2 regions of the Aerococcus sp. Group 2 genome follow, and region 1 is predicted to be linked to the other one. Evidence: predicted binding sites of a transcription regulator. Region 1 holds the regulator's gene; the other holds the start of a gene.
What was found. Region 1 encodes CtsR, which represses protease genes until heat stress. Its sites were predicted from a motif close to TTGGTCAAAAAAGGTCAAANA; they were not measured.
Positions count from the first base shown of each region.

Region 1 (10,084 bases):
TTATAAGTCTTGCGAATTATTGGATATCGACCATGAAGAAATCGGCCGTTATTTCTTTACTCCTAAAGAAAATAAGGCAGAAACAAATGAAAATTAATTATTAAACGAAGAGAGGCTGGGACAAGGGTTCCAGCTTTTTTCTGTCTACAATTTTTAAACCAAAATCTCTTACAAGCCAGGGCAAGTGGTCAGCTTTTTTTCAAGGTGGTCCTTCCTCACATCCTTACCAAACCTGCTCCAAGCGCGAGGTGAGCTCCATTTCAGAAGTCTTCGCAAATCCTCTTTGAGGATTTACTGCAAACTTCTTCCAATTGCTGTAGCTGTTCGAAGCAAAGCGAGTTACAGATATAGTATGCGTAGCTCTCCCCTCTTTTTGCGCTTGTCGCACTCTATTCAAACCTGCTCGCTGACAAAAGTGAACTCCGCTTCAGAAATATTTGGCAATCCTTTTCAAGGATTACCGCATATTTCTTCCAGCGTTTCACTTTTTTATCGTCAGCTCGCACTCTCTCCAAACGTGCTCCAGTCACAGGACGAACGTCCGCTTCAAAAACTGGTAACGCTCAGTCTCACTGAGCTTTTCCCAGTTTTCTCCAGCGATTTCGTCCTTTGATGTGACTGTCACACTCTCGCCTTTTTGACTTTAAGGCGCTTTCATTCTTTGTTATACTTGCAGTGCAGATAGCCCGTGGGCTGAATAGACAAATGGAGGCGACCAGCATGGAATTGCGCTTAGAAAATATCGAAAAGAGCTTTCAAGATCAAGAAGTCCTCAAGGGGGCGACTTACAACTTTGAAGCGGGGCATATCTACGGACTCTTAGGCCGGAACGGGTCAGGGAAGACCACCCTCTTTCGCATCCTCTATGGAGACTTAGAAAGTGATGGTGGCCAAGCTCAATTAGTTGAGAATGGCCAAGAAAGAGCCATTGAGCCGGAAGACATCGGCATGGTCTTTGCCGAAAATTATTTACCTGATTTCCTCACGGGCTATGAATACATTAAATTCTACATGGATATCCATGCCCCCAAGGATGCTTATTCCGTCGATGATTACTTGGATCGCTTGGGCTTTAGTCAGGAGGACCGCCACCGGATTATCAAGGGTTACTCCAGTGGGATGAAGAGTAAGTTGGCCATTCTTTGCCTTTTGATTTCCAAACCTAAAATTATCCTCCTCGATGAACCCCTGACTGCTATTGACGTGATTTCCAGTTTAGAAATTAAGCGCCTGCTCCTTGATTTAGGTAAGGATCATATTATGATCATGTCCACCCACATGATCCAACTGGCCAAGGATATTTGTGATGATATTGTGCTTTTACACCAAGGCCAGTTGCGCCACTTTGAGAGCGCTCTGGAAGATGAGGACTTTGACCAGTCCCTCATTGAAGCCTTGACCGTGGAGGATGAGGGCCATGACTAACTATCAATTCTTACAGCGGCTCAAAGCCACCCGGTCATTTAATGTCTTCCTCTACTATCTCCAACGTCTTCCCCTGATCGGTAAGCATATTCCCAATCGTTGGTTTGAAGCCAAGCATGTCAAGAGTCTGACCACTTGGTTGGGCACAGTGGGGGAAGTTTTTAAGCAAATCTTTGGCAAGAGCTTTTATTTTGGGGCGATCTTTCTCCTCGGTTTTATTGGCGACCCTGGACAAGAAAATACTGTCCGTTTGCTGGCAATCTTCTGTTTCTCTTTAGTCTTAGCCACCTTTTGGGTCAAGTTAATTGACCCCAACCAAACCTTTGACCGGCTCTGTATCTATTACTTAAAGATGAACCCCAAACGCTATTACTTGAATATGACTTTTATGGAAGGTTTGAACTTTGTGATTTTTTACGGGCTAGCCGCGACGATCGCGCTAAAAGCCATGGGCCTCTCCCTTTTTAGTGGGATGAATATGACTCTCTTTTTCCTCGGCTTACGACTCTTAGCCCAAGCCCTCTACCTGAAGCTAGTCAATCCCAAGCACCAAGTCCCTAACCGGCCCTTTACGATCGTGATGATTGCTATGATTTTTGTTTCTGGGGGACTGTTTGTGGGCTTGTCGCTGATGGAAGAAGCTGCTACCTTCCACTTACCGATTAACTGGCTCTTCCATCCCCTTACGGCGGTCGCTGGAGTGGTCATGGCAGGGATCGGGGCTCATTGGCTAGCCAAATCTGACAAGTACCAGGCTCTGGCCCGGTCAAGCATCAACCATAACAGCATCCGAAACATTAACCAGGCCGTAACTAATGCCCAGTCCGCCAATGTCAAGGTGGAAGCAGAAGATATCAAAGTTCCTGCTACTTCCGACCACTATGACCACTTAAAGGGGATAACTTATATCAATGCTATCTTCTTTGACCGGCTGGGCCACCGCTTGAACAAGCAACGCCGGATTCTCTTTCTGATCGTTCTTGGCCTCTTTGCCTTAATCAGTGGAGGAATCTTTATTTACCAATTCTTCTTCCATGGTGACCTAGGGATTAGCCAGGCCGACTTAGAAGAGGCCTATCAGACCTACTTGGTGGTGATGGTGATCTATGCCTGCCTCTTTTTGAATATTGGCGAATCCTTTACCCGTTTTTGCTTTTTCAATATGGACCGCTACTTGATGCACAACAATTATTACCGCAATCCCGACCTTTTAGCTGAGGCTATGGTCATCCGCTTTAAACGCTGTTTCCGTTATAATTTTCCCACCTTGCTGGTCTTAATGTTAGGGTCTAGCCTGGTCTACTTCCAGTTAGGCGGGCAACGCTTACTGCCTTTGGGAATTTTACTGCTTAGCCAAGTAGTCGTGATGGTTTTCTTTACGGTTCACTATCTTTACTTGTATTACTGGCTCCAGCCTTTTACCGCTAACCTGGAGAGCAAGAGCCCCCTCTATAATTTGATTCGGGGCTTGAGTATTTTTATTCCCTACCTGCTCTTTATGAATGCTGAATCAATTGGACCACGGGTGATTTTAGGAATCTATCTCTTTATTATTGCCTATATTATTTTAGGTTATCTCTTGTTGAAGTTTATCGGTCCTAAGCGCTTTGTCTTGCGTTAGAGCCTTGACCTTGTTCCTGACTTGGGGCAGGGTCTTTTTTATTTGGGGGAGTTTTTCACTTTGCTGGCTTTAATTTTATAGGGATCTACTTTATTTAACGATTAATTAAATTTACTTAAAATCTTGGGACTACACGCGTAGTTAATGTTTGTGCTGGAAGAAAATGATGATATGATAGGGTATTATAAGGAGAGTGAAAACATGGAAACACTTTACAGGATTGTCGGTATCGAAAGCCAAAGCCAATATGATTGGCTGGCCCATCAAATCCAAGACCTTAACCAGGACAAGGGCTTTGCAATTGAATTGGACAAGGATATTGTCCGTTTGCACCGCCAGGAAGAATTACTTTACCTACGTCGCTTTTTAGCCTTTGAACAGTTTTCCCTGGTCGCCCTTGACCCAGCAGAGTTGGAATTAGATAAGGCCAAACAACTTCGTTTTAAGAATACCCAGGAAACGGCCAAGAAGATGCGCATAGTTCTCATCTTAAATGCCTTCTTTACGGTCTTTGAGGCCTTCTTTGGTTGGACCCTAAACAGTGCGGCCATCCTATCTGATGCGGTCCACGACTCGGGCGACGTTCTAGCCATTGCTATTGCCTGGTTCTTTGAAAAGATTTCTGACCGTGAAGCTGATAACCGCTATTCCTACGGTTACCGCCGCTTTTCTTTATTAGGGGGACTGATTACAGCAGTCTTTCTATTATTCGGATCGGCCTTTATTCTAATTACTTCGATTCCTAAGCTCTTTAATCCTGAACCGGTTCATGTGACGGGAATGTTCTGGGTAGCCATTTTCGCAGTGGTGGTAAATGGTTACTGCTCTTGGATGATGCATAAGGGTCAGTCAGCCAATGAACAATTACTCAACCTCCACCTCCTAGAAGATGTCCTCGGCTGGGTAGCCATCTTGATTCTTTCAGTGGTCTTACGCTTTACCAATTGGTATTTCCTTGACCCGCTCTTGTCGATTCTGACTGCGGTTTGGATTATCAGCCAAAGTTTCCCACGTTTTCTGAACATTTCTAAGATTTTCCTCCAAGCGGTTCCTGAAGGCATCGACCCCCAAGTCATTGGTCAACAAATCTTAGCCTTAGACGATGATATTGATGGTTTGTCCCACTTACATATCTGGTCAACTGATGGGGAACAACATATGGCCAGTGTCACCGTCCTAACTTGTCGCTTAACCGCTGATGAACAAGAAGACCTCAAACAAAAAATCCGCTCCTTAGTGGCAAAATATAATATAAATCATATAACCATAGACACCGTTTACGATCCTGACCACTTTATCCAAAGAGAAAGTAGCCAACATAACTAGGTCAAAGCCTGATGAGGTCGCTATTAGTGAATTAAATAGTTGACCTCATTCCTTTTTTTGCTTATTATTAAAGTATATTAGTCAAAGTTAGTCAATAATTAGTGAAGGAGGTGAGGACATGAGCAACCGGAATATGTCAGATATTATTGAAGCCTATCTCAAAGAGGTGCTTCAAGATACTGAACGGGTCGAAATCAGACGGAGTGAAATTGCTGACCGCTTTGAGTGCGTGCCTTCACAGATTAATTATGTGATTAATACGCGTTTTACCCCCAAGCAAGGCTATCAAGTCGAAAGTAAGCGGGGTGGCGGTGGCTATATCAGAATTATGAAATTGAATATTATCGACGATGCGGACTATATTGATAATATGATTAGCCTAGTAGGGAACGACATTTCCTTGCGCGATGCTGTATCGATTCTCACCAATTTGATGAAGAATGAACTGCTCAACGAGAGCGAGGCGGCCATCATGCACTCAGCCATTGACAAGCAAGTCATGTCTAATTTCAAATCCCCGGACCGTGTCCGCGCAGTCATACTTAGGAACATGCTAGAACATTTGAAATATCACTAATTACTCCGGTAATTAGAAAAGGAGACAACTATGAAAGACATCTATACTGAAAAAGCCAAGACCGCGATTGGATTTGCCAAAGAAGAAGCTGAATACTTCCGTCATCCAGCCATTGGTAGCGAGCATATGCTTTTGGGCTTATACCGCGAAAGTGAAGGTGTTGCTCATGCCGTTTTAAGCGATTACTTGCCAAGTTATGAGAGTCTTCGCGAAGAGATTGAATTTGTGACCGGCTATGGGACCAGCGATTCAGCCAAGAGTCAGGAAGACTATGTGCAGTTTTCACCACGCATGCAAGACGTCTTGAACCAAGCCAAAGACTTGGCCAAGTCTATGCAAGCTTCCTTAATTGGTACCGAGCACTTATTACTCGCCCTCATCAATGAGGAAACCCTAGCCAACCGCCTGCTGAAAAATCTCGATATAGATGTTAATCGTTTGCGCAGTGATGTCTATCAGATGCTGGGACAAAAAGAACCAGTTAGAAACCGGACCAAAAAGCCGCTGGGTAAGCAAAGCAAAAGCAAGACCCCAACCTTGGACAGTATTGCTAAGGACCTGACCCAAGCCGCTAAGGACGGCAAGCTGGACCCTGTGATCGGTCGCCAGCAAGAAATGCGGCGGCTCATGCAGGTCTTAAGCCGTCGGACCAAGAATAACCCGGTCCTGGTTGGTGAACCTGGGGTCGGTAAGACCGCCATTGTCGAAGCCTTAGCCATCCAAATGAGCCAACAGCAAGTCCCAGAAAACATGCTGGATAAACGACTCATGGTCTTAGATATCGGCTCTTTAGTTGCGGGGACCAAGTACCGCGGTGAATTTGAAGACCGCATGAAGCATTTAATTGAAGAAATTGAAGACCAAGGTAATATTATTCTCTTTATCGATGAAATCCATACCATTATAGGGGCTGGGGGAGCTGAAGGGGCCATTGATGCCTCAAACCTCCTAAAACCTGCCCTCAGCCGGGGACAGGTTCAACTGATCGGGGCTACTACCCTCAACGAATATCAAAAATACATCGAAAAAGATGCCGCCTTGGAAAGACGTTTTGCTAAGATTTTAGTTGAAGAACCTAGCCTAGCGGAGACGGAAGAAATCTTGAAAGGGATCCGGCCTGCTTATGAAAAACACCACCAAGTGGCTATCCCAGATGAGAGCATTACCACCTGTGTGCGTTTAAGCTCCCGTTACCTGTCAGATCGCTTCCTTCCTGACAAGGCCATTGATGTTATGGACGAAGCGGCAGCTACCAAGCGGCTGGACAATCCAGTAGCCAATAGTGGTCGCCGGAAAAAATACCAAATCGAACAGGAATTGAAACGCCTCAACCAAGAAAAAGAATACCATGTCCGTAACCAGGCCTTTCAAAAGGCGGCCGCGGTCCATGCCCAACAAGCGAACCTAGTCAGAGAACTTAGTCGCTTGGAAGCAGACGAAGGCGACCAGGACCATCAAGACAGCTACGACTTAAGTTTGACCAGTCAAGACGTGCAAAACTTGATTCATTCTTGGACCGGCATCCCTGTTCAAGAACTGAGTCAAAGTGACAATGAACGCTTGATCCACTTAGAAGACCGCCTCCATGACCGGGTCAAGGGCCAAGATGAAGCGGTCAATGCAGTGGCCCGGGCGATTAAACGCTCACGCAGTGGTTTGGGACAAAGAAACCGTCCCATCGGTTCCTTTATGTTCCTTGGCCCAACCGGGGTTGGGAAAACCGAATTGGCCAAGACCTTAGCCGAAACCCTCTTTGGTTCGGAAGAGGCCCTGATTCGTCTAGATATGTCCGAATACATGGAGAAATATTCTTCCAGCCGGATGATCGGTTCAGCACCAGGTTATATTGGCTATGAAGAAGGGGGACAATTGACTGAGAAGATCCGTCAACATCCTTACTCCATTGTCCTCTTTGATGAAATTGAAAAGGCCCATCCCGATGTCTTTGACCTCTTACTTCAAGTCCTTGATGACGGTTATATCACCGATAGTAAGGGTCGGATGGTGGACTTTAGAAATACGGTGGTCATCATGACCTCCAATATTGGGGCCACTGAATTACGGGATGAAAAACTGGTCGGTTTTGGTCAAGATAACCAACAAAAAGACTATCAAACCATGAAGAAGCGGATCTTGGAAGCCTTGAAGAAGACCTTCAGACCGGAGTTCCTTAACCGGGTGGATGAAGTGATTGTCTTCCATGCCCTAAGTCAAGACAACTTGAAGGATATTGTCCGCAAATTTACCGACCAAATTAGCCAACAAGTGGAAGAACAAGGCTTGACCTTGCGCTTTACCAATGGGGCCATTAAGCAATTGGCTAAGGACGGTTATGACCCAGAAATGGGCGCCCGGCCCGTTCGCCGCCTCATCCAACGGCAAATTGAAGATGCTCTGAGTGACCTCTTGATTGAAGGAAAGGTCCAAGCTGGGGACAGCCTTCAAGTAGGCAGCCGCCAAGGTACTTTCTACATCCGTACTAAACATGGCGACGGCAGTGAAAGCCAGGCTGACCTGGACAAAGTGGAGGAAAGCCTGTCCCTAGGATAGTCCAAAGAAGACTTTATATCGCTTTTAGTGTATGATAAAGACAAGCTAAAAAAAGAGGAGGGTTACTATGGACAAGACAACAAAATTAGTGTTAATTGGTTTAGGAACAGCTGCTGCGATTACAGCCGTTGTTGCCTTAGCAATGTATGAAGAAGACCAAAATCAAACCCTAAGCAAGGCTTGGGACGATGTTTCTAACAAGGCTCAAAAGCAAGGAAAACGTCTAGCAAAACAAGTTGATCAATTGGATTTACCTGAATGGGTAGAACGTTTTGCCTAAAGGCTCACCAGTTAGAGCCTTAAAGAGCTAAAAAGTGAATCCTTTACTTAAAGCGGTGATGACGCGGTCATCCCGCTTTTTTCTTGCGTTCTTTCATTTTACTCTTTATGAGCATAAATTGAATATGGTTTTTGGGTAGAGAGATGTGAGTAGGAGTGGCGCTTTGAGTTGGGTCGTTAGCCATGAACAAGCAAGATTCAGGGTGTGAGGGCTGGTATTTAGCTTTCGTTCACTGGAGCTAGTCACCAAAGCAGTCTACAAGACTGCAGCGGGGACTTGTGAAGTGACACGAAAGCTTTCAGACCGAACCCGACTCGTAGCGAATTATGGATCGTAGGCCTCAGCCATACGAGCCCAAATCTGTTCCAAAAGAAGCCGTGACGTTCACTTCATAAACGATGTCCGAGCCTTTTCTAAGGCTCTCCCTTCGTTTATTCCAGTTGCTATAGCTGTTCGAAGCGTTAGCGAGTTACAGATATAGTATGCGTAGCTCTTCAGGGCTTTTGTACTTTTGTCACACTTTGACTTTGAGTCTCGCTAGGCGAGAGACCTTGCGCTCGAGTCGGTGCCATGGCTTTTTAACGACCAAAATTCAAAAGCAGAACGAATACTCATTGAGAGCATTTCATAAAGAATTTTTTATTATTAATAAAAGCTTTTTCTAAATGGCCCGATCCGTGCTACAATAGATAAAAGTAATTTTTAACATATTGTATTTGACAAACAGTGAAGGAGGAAAAACGATGAAAATTGTTATATTAGGTGCCGGTGGTATGGGTTCCCGTTTTGGGTTAATGCTAAAAAAAGCCGGCAAAGATGTTACCTTACTCGACGGGTGGGATAAAAATATTGAAGCCATTCGTGAACACGGTATCCGTGCCAACTATAACGGAGAAGAGGTCCAAGTGGACATTGATATTTATCCAATTGATGACTTTGATCCGGACTTGAAGGCAGACTTACTGATTGTCTTTACCAAGGCCATGCAATTGGAGGATGCTATCCAAGCAACTCGCTCCATTGTAACAGACCAAACTAAGGTTTTATGTCTGATGAACGGGATTGGCTATGATGATATCCTCCGTAAATATTTTGATGATGAACAAATTGTCTTAGGAAACACCATGTGGACCGCTGGTTTAGAAGGCCCTGGCCGTCCGAAATTATTCGGTAATGGCTATGTTAACCTCCTTAACCTGGGTAAGAGCGAAGAGGCGGCAGCTGCTGCTAAAGACATCGTGGCTTTACTCGATGAAGTGGGTTTGAATGGGGTTTATGAAAAAGAAATTTTCTACCTGATCTACAAGAAGGTTTGCGTTAATGCAACTATGAACGGCCTCTGTACGATTTTAGAATGTAATATGGCTGACTTGGGAGACGCCCAAGCTTCCCACGACCTCATTAATCAATTAGTCAAAGAAGTGGTTGACGTGGCGAATGCAGAGGGTGTGGAAATGGACCTGGATGAAATGATTGAACACGTGGGCGAATGCTTCAACCGTGAAACCATTGGTGGCCACTTCCCATCCATGTACCAAGACTTGATCACCAATAAGCGCCTGACTGAAATTGATTATATCAATGGAGCCGTGGCTCAAAAGGGTAAGAAACTCAATGTACCAACCCCTTACAACCAATTCTTAACCAGCCTGGTTCATACCAAAGAACAATTACTAGACGCTAAATAATCAATACCTAGCTCTTGGCCATTGCCGTCAAGGGCTTTTTTCTTGGATATTTACTCCTACTTGCACGGATAAGTCAATATTGCTTATAATCAAGGGAAAGGAGGATGAGCCATGGATGAGCGGGCAGATGATTTTATGCAGGCGGCCATTGACCAGGCCAAGAAGGCCCAGGACTTAGATGAAGTGCCGATTGGTGCAGTAGCTGTCTACCAGGGCCAGGTGATTGGACGGGGCTATAATTTACGGGAACAAAGTCAAGATGCGACTGACCACGCCGAAATGCAGGCCATCCGTCAGGCCAACCGCTACTTAAATAATTGGCGCTTGAATGACGTTGACCTCTATGTCACTTTAGAGCCTTGTAGCATGTGCAGTGGGGCCATTGTCCTGAGTCGGATTCGTTGCCTTTACTTTGGGGCCTGTGATCCTAAGGCGGGAACGTGTGGATCCTTGATGAACTTGGTCCAAGACCCCAGGCTCAACCACCAAGTCGACTTAGTTAGTGGTCTAAGGGGAGAGGAATGCAGTCAACTTCTCAAAAGCTTTTTCAAGGACCTGCGTAAGCGTCGCAAAGCCGCTTCCCGTAAACCCAGGTCTTAGAGTTTGACAACTTAGTC
Region 1 is NZ_CAJHPA010000007.1:37,472-47,555, reverse strand. It holds gene JFU01_RS08520 (DUF739 family protein) at 1-97, shown strand, start outside; gene JFU01_RS08515 (ABC transporter ATP-binding protein) at 721-1,425, shown strand; gene JFU01_RS08510 (hypothetical protein) at 1,418-3,046, shown strand; gene JFU01_RS08505 (cation diffusion facilitator family transporter) at 3,248-4,372, shown strand; gene JFU01_RS08500 (CtsR family transcriptional regulator) at 4,491-4,949, shown strand; gene JFU01_RS08495 (ATP-dependent Clp protease ATP-binding subunit) at 4,980-7,499, shown strand; gene JFU01_RS08490 (hypothetical protein) at 7,567-7,779, shown strand; gene JFU01_RS08485 (2-dehydropantoate 2-reductase) at 8,523-9,467, shown strand; gene tadA (tRNA adenosine(34) deaminase TadA) at 9,579-10,067, shown strand.

Region 2 (7,473 bases), on a different contig from region 1:
GGGCGAGTTTCATGAGGGCATGGATGTCACTGTAGCTCGAACGGATAAGAAGCTAAAGCTGAATAATACCACGCGCTTTATGGCAGATACTCGTGAACATGCTAGTTTAGCAGTGGCAGGGGATATTATTGGCCTTTATGATACCGGAAACTTTCAAATTGGAGACTCCATCTATTCAGGCAAGCACAAGGTAAACTTTAAACCCCTCCCACAATTTACGCCAGAATTATTTATGAAGGTGAGTCCTAAGAATGTTATGAAGCAAAAATCCTTCCATAAGGGGATTAAACAACTCGTTGAAGAAGGGGCTATCCAACTTTATAAAACTTGGCACACCGAAGAGTATATCTTAGGGGCAGTCGGACAACTCCAATTCGAAGTCTTCCAATACCGCTTATTAAATGAATACAATTCGGAAGTGGAAATGACACCCCTAGGCAATAAAATTGCCCGTTGGATTTCCGAAGATCAACTGGATCCTTCCATGTCATCGAGTCGTAACTTGCTCTGCAAAGACCGCTTCGACCAACCTGTCTTTCTCTTTGAAAATCAATTTGCTGAAAATTGGTTCCAACAAAAATATCCTGATGTGCAATTAGAATCCTTGTTATAGGAATCGAATAAGTGAGCAAAAATGCAAAAGCAGCCCCAATAGGCTACCTATAGGCCTGTCAGTTTTTATAAGTTGAACACTTATAGCTAGTTAATTCACTAAACCCCTTTTTACCAAAAATAGTCTATTTTGGTAAAAAGGGGGTTTATTTTTCAATAAAATGCTTATAAAACGTATATTTTAATCAAGTTTTACTAAAAATGTATGTATTTTTGCCTTTACTTGTGCTATATTAGGGATCAATATAAAATATCATAAAAAGGAGTTTTGGCTTCATGAATCAATGGGAAAATAAATTTGTTAAAGAAGGACTAACATTTGATGATGTATTATTGATACCCCAAGCGAGCGATATTGTTCCTGACCAGGTCAATGTCAGTGTTCAATTAGCTGATAATATACGCTTAAACGTTCCGATACTTTCGGCAAGTATGGATACTGTGACTGAGTCAGAAATGGCCATCGCCCTGGCACGTTCAGGCGGTATGGGTGTCATCCATAAAAATATGACCATTGATGACCAGGCGGGGGAAGTCAGAAAGGTTAAACGCTCAGAAAGTGGTGTGATTACTAATCCTTTTTATCTTTATCCTGATAGTACCGTTAGAGAAGCTGAAGAATTAATGAGCCTTTACCACATTTCTGGTGTTCCTATTGTGGAAAGTCAAAGCTCCCATAAGTTAGTAGGGATTATTACTAACCGCGATAAGCGGTTTGTTACTGATAGCTCGCGAAAAATTGCTGACTATATGACTAAGGATAATTTAGTCACCGCGCCTGTCGGGACCAGTTTAGAAGCGGCTGAAGAAATTTTACAAAGTTACCGGATTGAAAAGCTTCCCCTAGTCGATGAAGCGGGAAATCTGTCCGGTTTGATTACTTTTAAGGATTTAGCTAATGTAAGAAATTATCCCGATGCGGCTAAGGATGACAGTGGCCGTTTATTGTGTGCTGCGGCTGTGGGAGTGACTTCTGACACCTTCCGTCGGGTTCAAGCTTTAGCTGAAGCAGAGGTCGATGCTATTGTGATTGATACGGCTCATGGTCATTCTCAAGGCGTTTTGAATAAGATCAAAGAAGTCCGTCAATCCTATCCTCATCTCACTATTATTGCTGGTAATGTAGCCACTGCTGAGGGAACGAGAGCGCTTTTTGAAGCAGGCGTGGACGTGGTTAAGGTAGGGATTGGACCTGGTTCCATTTGTACTACCCGGGTGGTCGCTGGGGTAGGGATGCCCCAATTAACCGCCATTTACGATGCGGCTCAAGTAGCTAATGAATTTGGTAAAACCATTATTGCCGATGGGGGCATCAAGTATTCTGGGGACATCGTGAAAGCCCTGGCAGCTGGTGGTCACGCAGTTATGCTAGGTTCCATGTTAGCGGGTACTGATGAAGCCCCTGGTGAAATGGAAATTTATCAAGGCAGACGCTTTAAGACTTACCGTGGCATGGGGAGTATGGCTGCCATGAAAAAAGGATCAGCCGACCGTTACTTCCAAGGTGAAGTTAATGAAGCCAATAAATTGGTGCCCGAAGGTATCGAAGGCCGAGTTTCCTATAAAGGGCCTGTTAGTGCTATCGTTTATCAAATGGTGGGTGGATTACGGTCAGGTATGGGCTATTGCGGTGCTCACAATGTGGAAGACTTACGCCAAAATGGTCAATTTGTCCGCATCAGTTCGGCTGGCCTAGTGGAATCCCATCCTCATGACGTTCAAATCACTAAGGAAGCTCCTAATTATTCACGCGGCTAAATGGTATAAATCTTTGATGGATTAGCACTTAAAAAAATATCCTATTCATTAGGCAGGCAAAAAGGAGTTGGGATTTACCCCAACTCCTTTTAAAAATGATTTATTTGATTAATCAACTTCTGTTTCTTCAAGAGCTTGGCTGTTTTCACTTTCATTAATGACAATGTCGCCAGAATCATCGACGGTAAAGTGGACATAGCTAATGTTTGGATCTTTTAAGTATAGGTCCGCGACTTGGTTTTCGATTTGTTCTTGGATGACCCGTCTTAATGGGCGGGCACCCAGTTTGGGGTCATAGCCTAGTTCAACAATAGCTTCTTTCACTTGGTCGTCAATGGCAATGCTGATTTTTTGTCCCTTGAGTAATTTGTTCATGCTGGTGAGCATGTGGTCGACAATTTGAATTAATTCTTCCTTGGTCAGCGGTTGGAATTCGATGATGCCGTCAAAGCGGTTCATGAATTCAGGTTTAAAGTAATTATCCAATTGGTTCAAGACAGATTGGTTTTTTCCTTGTTGACTAGCGGCAAAACCGACGCTAGCTTCGACGTTACCCGTTCCGGCATTGGAAGTCATGATGATAAGGGTATCTTTAAAGGAAACCGTCCGACCTTGTGCATCGGTAAGTCGACCGTCTTCCATGATTTGTAGGAAGAGGTTGAGGACATCAGGGTGGGCCTTTTCCACTTCATCTAAGAGAATGAGAGAATAAGGTTGCCGTCTGACTTGCTCAGTTAATTGGCCAGCTTCGTCATAGCCGACATAGCCGGGTGGTGAACCGATCATCTTAGAGACACTGTGTTTTTCCATGTATTCAGACATGTCAAAGCGGATCATTGCTTCTTGACTACCAAAGAGTTGTTTAGCAAGCTGACGGGCTAATTCTGTCTTGCCGACACCTGTTGGCCCCACAAATAGGAAGGAAGCAATGGGTTTATTACCTGGGTGGAAGCCCACACGGTTACGGCGGATTGCTGCTGATACTTTTTCGACAGCAGGATCTTGGCCGATAATTGTCTCCTTGAGTTCTTCCTCAAGTTGCAATAAATTGCTTTGTTCTTGGTCTTGTAACTGGCCAACGGGGATACCGGTTTTAGCTTCCACTAATTCTTCGATGTCTTCGACGGTGATCGTTGGGACTTGTTCAACAACAGCTTCATTATTAGCGGCCATATCCTTATATTTCTTTAATTGGTCGCGGTAATAGGCCGCCTTCTCATAGTCTTCAGCATCGGTAGCCATTTCCTTTAATTTTTCTAATTCTTGAATCTGATCTTCTAAGGCCTCCTTATCCAAGAAGGGAATGGTTAAGTTTTTCTTGGAGCCCGCTTCATCAAGTAGGTCGATGGCCTTATCAGGTAATTGCCGGTCTTGGATATAACGATTAGACAGGGTAACCGTTGCTTCTAAGGCTTGGTCAGTAAAGTGAACATGGTGGAATTTTTGGTATTGGTCGGCTAGGCCCTTGATAATAGTGATGGCTTCTCCCACCGAAGGCTCATCCACTTGAACCGGTTGTAAGCGGCGGGCCAGAGCGCCATCTTTTTCGATACGACGGAATTCATTTAAGGTTGTTGCTCCGACTAATTGCATTTCGCCCCGGGCAAGGGCAGGTTTTAAGATGTTGCCAGCATCCATTGATGAATTATCGGCTGTTCCTGCCCCCACAATTTCATGGATTTCGTCAATAAATAGAATGATTGATTGATTGGAGCTGACTTCTTTAATCAGGGCTTGCATTTTTTCTTCAAATTGGCCCCGAACGCCAGTACCTTGGACTAAGGAAGCCACATCTAAACTAATAACTTCCTTGTTTTGTAGCTTTTCAGGAACTTCTTTAGCCACTATTTTTTGGGCTAAACCTTCCACAACTGCCGTCTTACCTACACCAGCTTCTCCGATGAGGACAGGATTATTTTTGGTTCGACGGTTGAGAATTTCGATTACCCGATTTATTTCTTGGTCACGGCCAATTACCGGGTCGTACTTGCCTTGCCGAGCCAATTCAGTCATGTTGGTTCCATAATTAGCCAACAAGCTATTTCCTTGGCCATCATTAGGATGGCGTGGAGGCTCTTGGCCGTTAGCATTATGGGGGCCTTTATCTTGCATTTGTCTGAGTAGCTCATAGAGGTTTCCCCATGAATTATTGTCATTATTGCTTTTCCCAGTTTGAGATTGGTTGCGAATTATCTCTGCATAACAGGGTTGGCAAAGGTTAATTGCCTGCCTTTGACCGTTAATATTCGCATACATGTGAATGGCAGCTTCGCGTTGGTTACAACGTTGGCATTTCAATAGTGCCACGCTCCTTTCTTAAGAAATTGGCCAATATTTTTAATATACATATATTGTAAAAATACCTTTTTGATAAACATTGACCTTCAATAGTTATTATACATTGACCATGTTTGACATTCAAGTCATAAAGCTTGTTTTCCCATGCTAAAGCCAAGGAGAATTTAATTAAGTAGTTGTCACCATGCTTAAAAAATGGTACATTATTAATGTAACGGTTTTCTTTTCTTTTAAGCGATAGTTGGGAAAGTCGTCAAATTATGTAGATTTAAAAAAAGGAGATTATAATAATGAAAACTCAAGACTTTAATATTACTGCAGAAACTGGTATCCATGCTCGTCCAGCAACCTTACTTGTGCAAACTGCAAGCAAATTTAAATCTGATATTAACTTAGAATATAAAGGTAAATCTGTTAACTTGAAATCCATCATGGGTGTAATGTCCTTAGGAGTAGGCCAAGGTGCAGATGTAACCATTTCTGTTGAAGGCGAAGATGAAGAAGAAGCAATGGCAGCTATCCAAGAAACCATGAAAAGTGAAGGGTTGTCAGAATAACATGGAAAAGTTGAAAGGAATTGGGGCTAGTGATGGTTATGCCATTGCTAAGGCCTTTCTTTTGGAACAACCTGACTTATCCTTTGAAGAAGGAAAAGTAGAAGATGCTGATGCGGAAATTGACCGCTTAACTAAGGCTATTGACGATAGTCGCATTGAGATCGCTAAGATTAAAGTGATTGCGCAAGATCGTCTATCTGAAGAAGAAGCAGGCGTTTTTGATGCGCATTTACAAATGCTAGATGACCCAGAAATGATTGCGACTTACCAACAAAAAATCAAAGATGAAAATCTTGATGCTCAAACTGCTGTACGCCAAACTGCTGATGGCTTTATTGCTATCTTTAAAGCCATGGAAGATAACCCATATATGCAAGAACGTGCAGCGGATATTAAAGATGTTACCGACCGCCTCATCGCACATTTAATCGGCGCCAAAATTCCTAACTTGAGTTTAATTGATGAGGATGCAATTGTTATTGCTCCTGATTTGACTCCGAGTGATACCGCACAATTAAACAAATATGTTAAAGGATTTGTTACTGATATTGGTGGACGGACATCCCACTCGGCAATTATGGCTCGTAGCTTAGAAGTTGCCGCTGTTGTTGGGACTACTTCTGCTTCTGAAGCGGTTAGTGATGGTGACTTAGTCATTGTCGACGGTTTTGAAGGAGAAGTTTTAATTAACCCAGACCAAGCCACTGTTGATAGCTATAAGGACAAAGCTAAGGCTTATCAAAAACAAAAACTTGAATGGGAAAGCCTTAAAGATGCCGACTCTCTAACCAAAGATGGCAAACAATTTGAAATTGTTGCCAATATCGGTTCACCTAAGGACTTAACCGGTGTCCATGAAAATGGGGCCGAAGGTGTGGGACTTTATCGGACTGAGTTCCTCTATATGGATTCAGACCACTTCCCAACTGAAGAAGAACAATTTGAAGCTTATAAGGAAGTTTTAGAATCTCTTAATGGTAAGAATGTGGTTATTCGGACTATGGATATTGGTGGGGATAAGGAACTCCCTTATTTACCCTTACCTGAAGAGCTAAATCCTTTCTTGGGTTACCGTGCTATCCGGATTTGCTTAAGAGAAACGGATATGTTCCGGACCCAATTACGGGCACTTCTACGTGCTTCCGCTTATGGGAAATTAAGCATTATGTTCCCAATGGTAGCCACTTTAGAAGAATGGCGTCAAGCTAAAGCCCTATATGAGGAAGAACGTCAAAAATTAATTGACGAGGGCGTTGAAGTCGCTGACAATATTCAAGTGGGGATTATGATTGAAATTCCAGCAGCTGCTGTTTTAGCTGATCAATTTGCCAAGGAAGTTGACTTCTTTAGTATTGGAACCAACGACTTGATCCAATACACCATGGCTGCTGACCGGATGAATAATAATATCTCTTACCTCTACCAACCCTATAACCCAGCCGTGTTACGTCTGATTAACTATGTGATTCAAGCTAGTCACAAAGAAGGTAAATGGACTGGTATGTGTGGGGAAGTAGCTGGTGACCAAACTGCTATCCCACTACTTGTTGGTATGGGCTTAGATGAATTCTCTATGAGCGCAACTTCAATTCTTAAATCGCGTTCCTTAATGGCTCGCTTAGATTCTAAGGAATGTGAAGAATTAGCTCACAAAGCCATGAATGAAAAGACCAGTTCAGAAGAAGTGGCCGAAATGGTTCATGACTATGTCTCTAAGTTAGACTAAAAAGAATAAACTGATTAAGTGCTGGTAATGAATACTGCCTTCAGTGAAGGAGAGTGATTCAATCATACCAGCACTTTTTTCTTGGATTGGTATTCACTCTGACCTGTGCTAAAATAAAAGTACTTTGCACAGCTTAATAGTAGATGATAATGAGGGGAGAGGAAAATGAAGATCGGCTTTTTTACGGATACTTATTTTCCACAAACTAGTGGAGTGGCTAGCTCAATTCAGACCTTAAAAGAAGAATTGACCAAGGCCGGCCACCAAGTTTATATTTTCACCACGACAGATCCTAAGGTGAAAAAGGATCAAGCGGAAGAAGGAATATTTAGGTACGAATCCATTCCCTTTCTCTTTTTTAAAGAACGTCGGGTGGCGGTGACAACTTTGCGACCGATTTATAAGAAGGCCAAAGAATTAGACTTAGATATCATCCATACCCATACCGAGTTTACCATGGGAATTTTTGGTGTCATGGTGGCCCACCGCTTGCGTTTACCAATTGTGCATACTTATCACACC
Region 2 is NZ_CAJHPA010000005.1:45,367-52,839, forward strand. It holds gene JFU01_RS07220 (peptide chain release factor 3) at 1-613, shown strand, start outside; gene guaB (IMP dehydrogenase) at 889-2,370, shown strand; gene JFU01_RS07230 (ATP-dependent Clp protease ATP-binding subunit) at 2,479-4,668, opposite strand; gene JFU01_RS07235 (phosphocarrier protein HPr) at 4,959-5,225, shown strand; gene ptsP (phosphoenolpyruvate--protein phosphotransferase) at 5,227-6,951, shown strand; gene JFU01_RS07245 (glycosyltransferase) at 7,117-7,473, shown strand, end outside.
Region 2: JFU01_RS07230 (ATP-dependent Clp protease ATP-binding subunit) is a predicted target of CtsR. The motif match lies at 4,769-4,789, and genes of this name have one in related genera.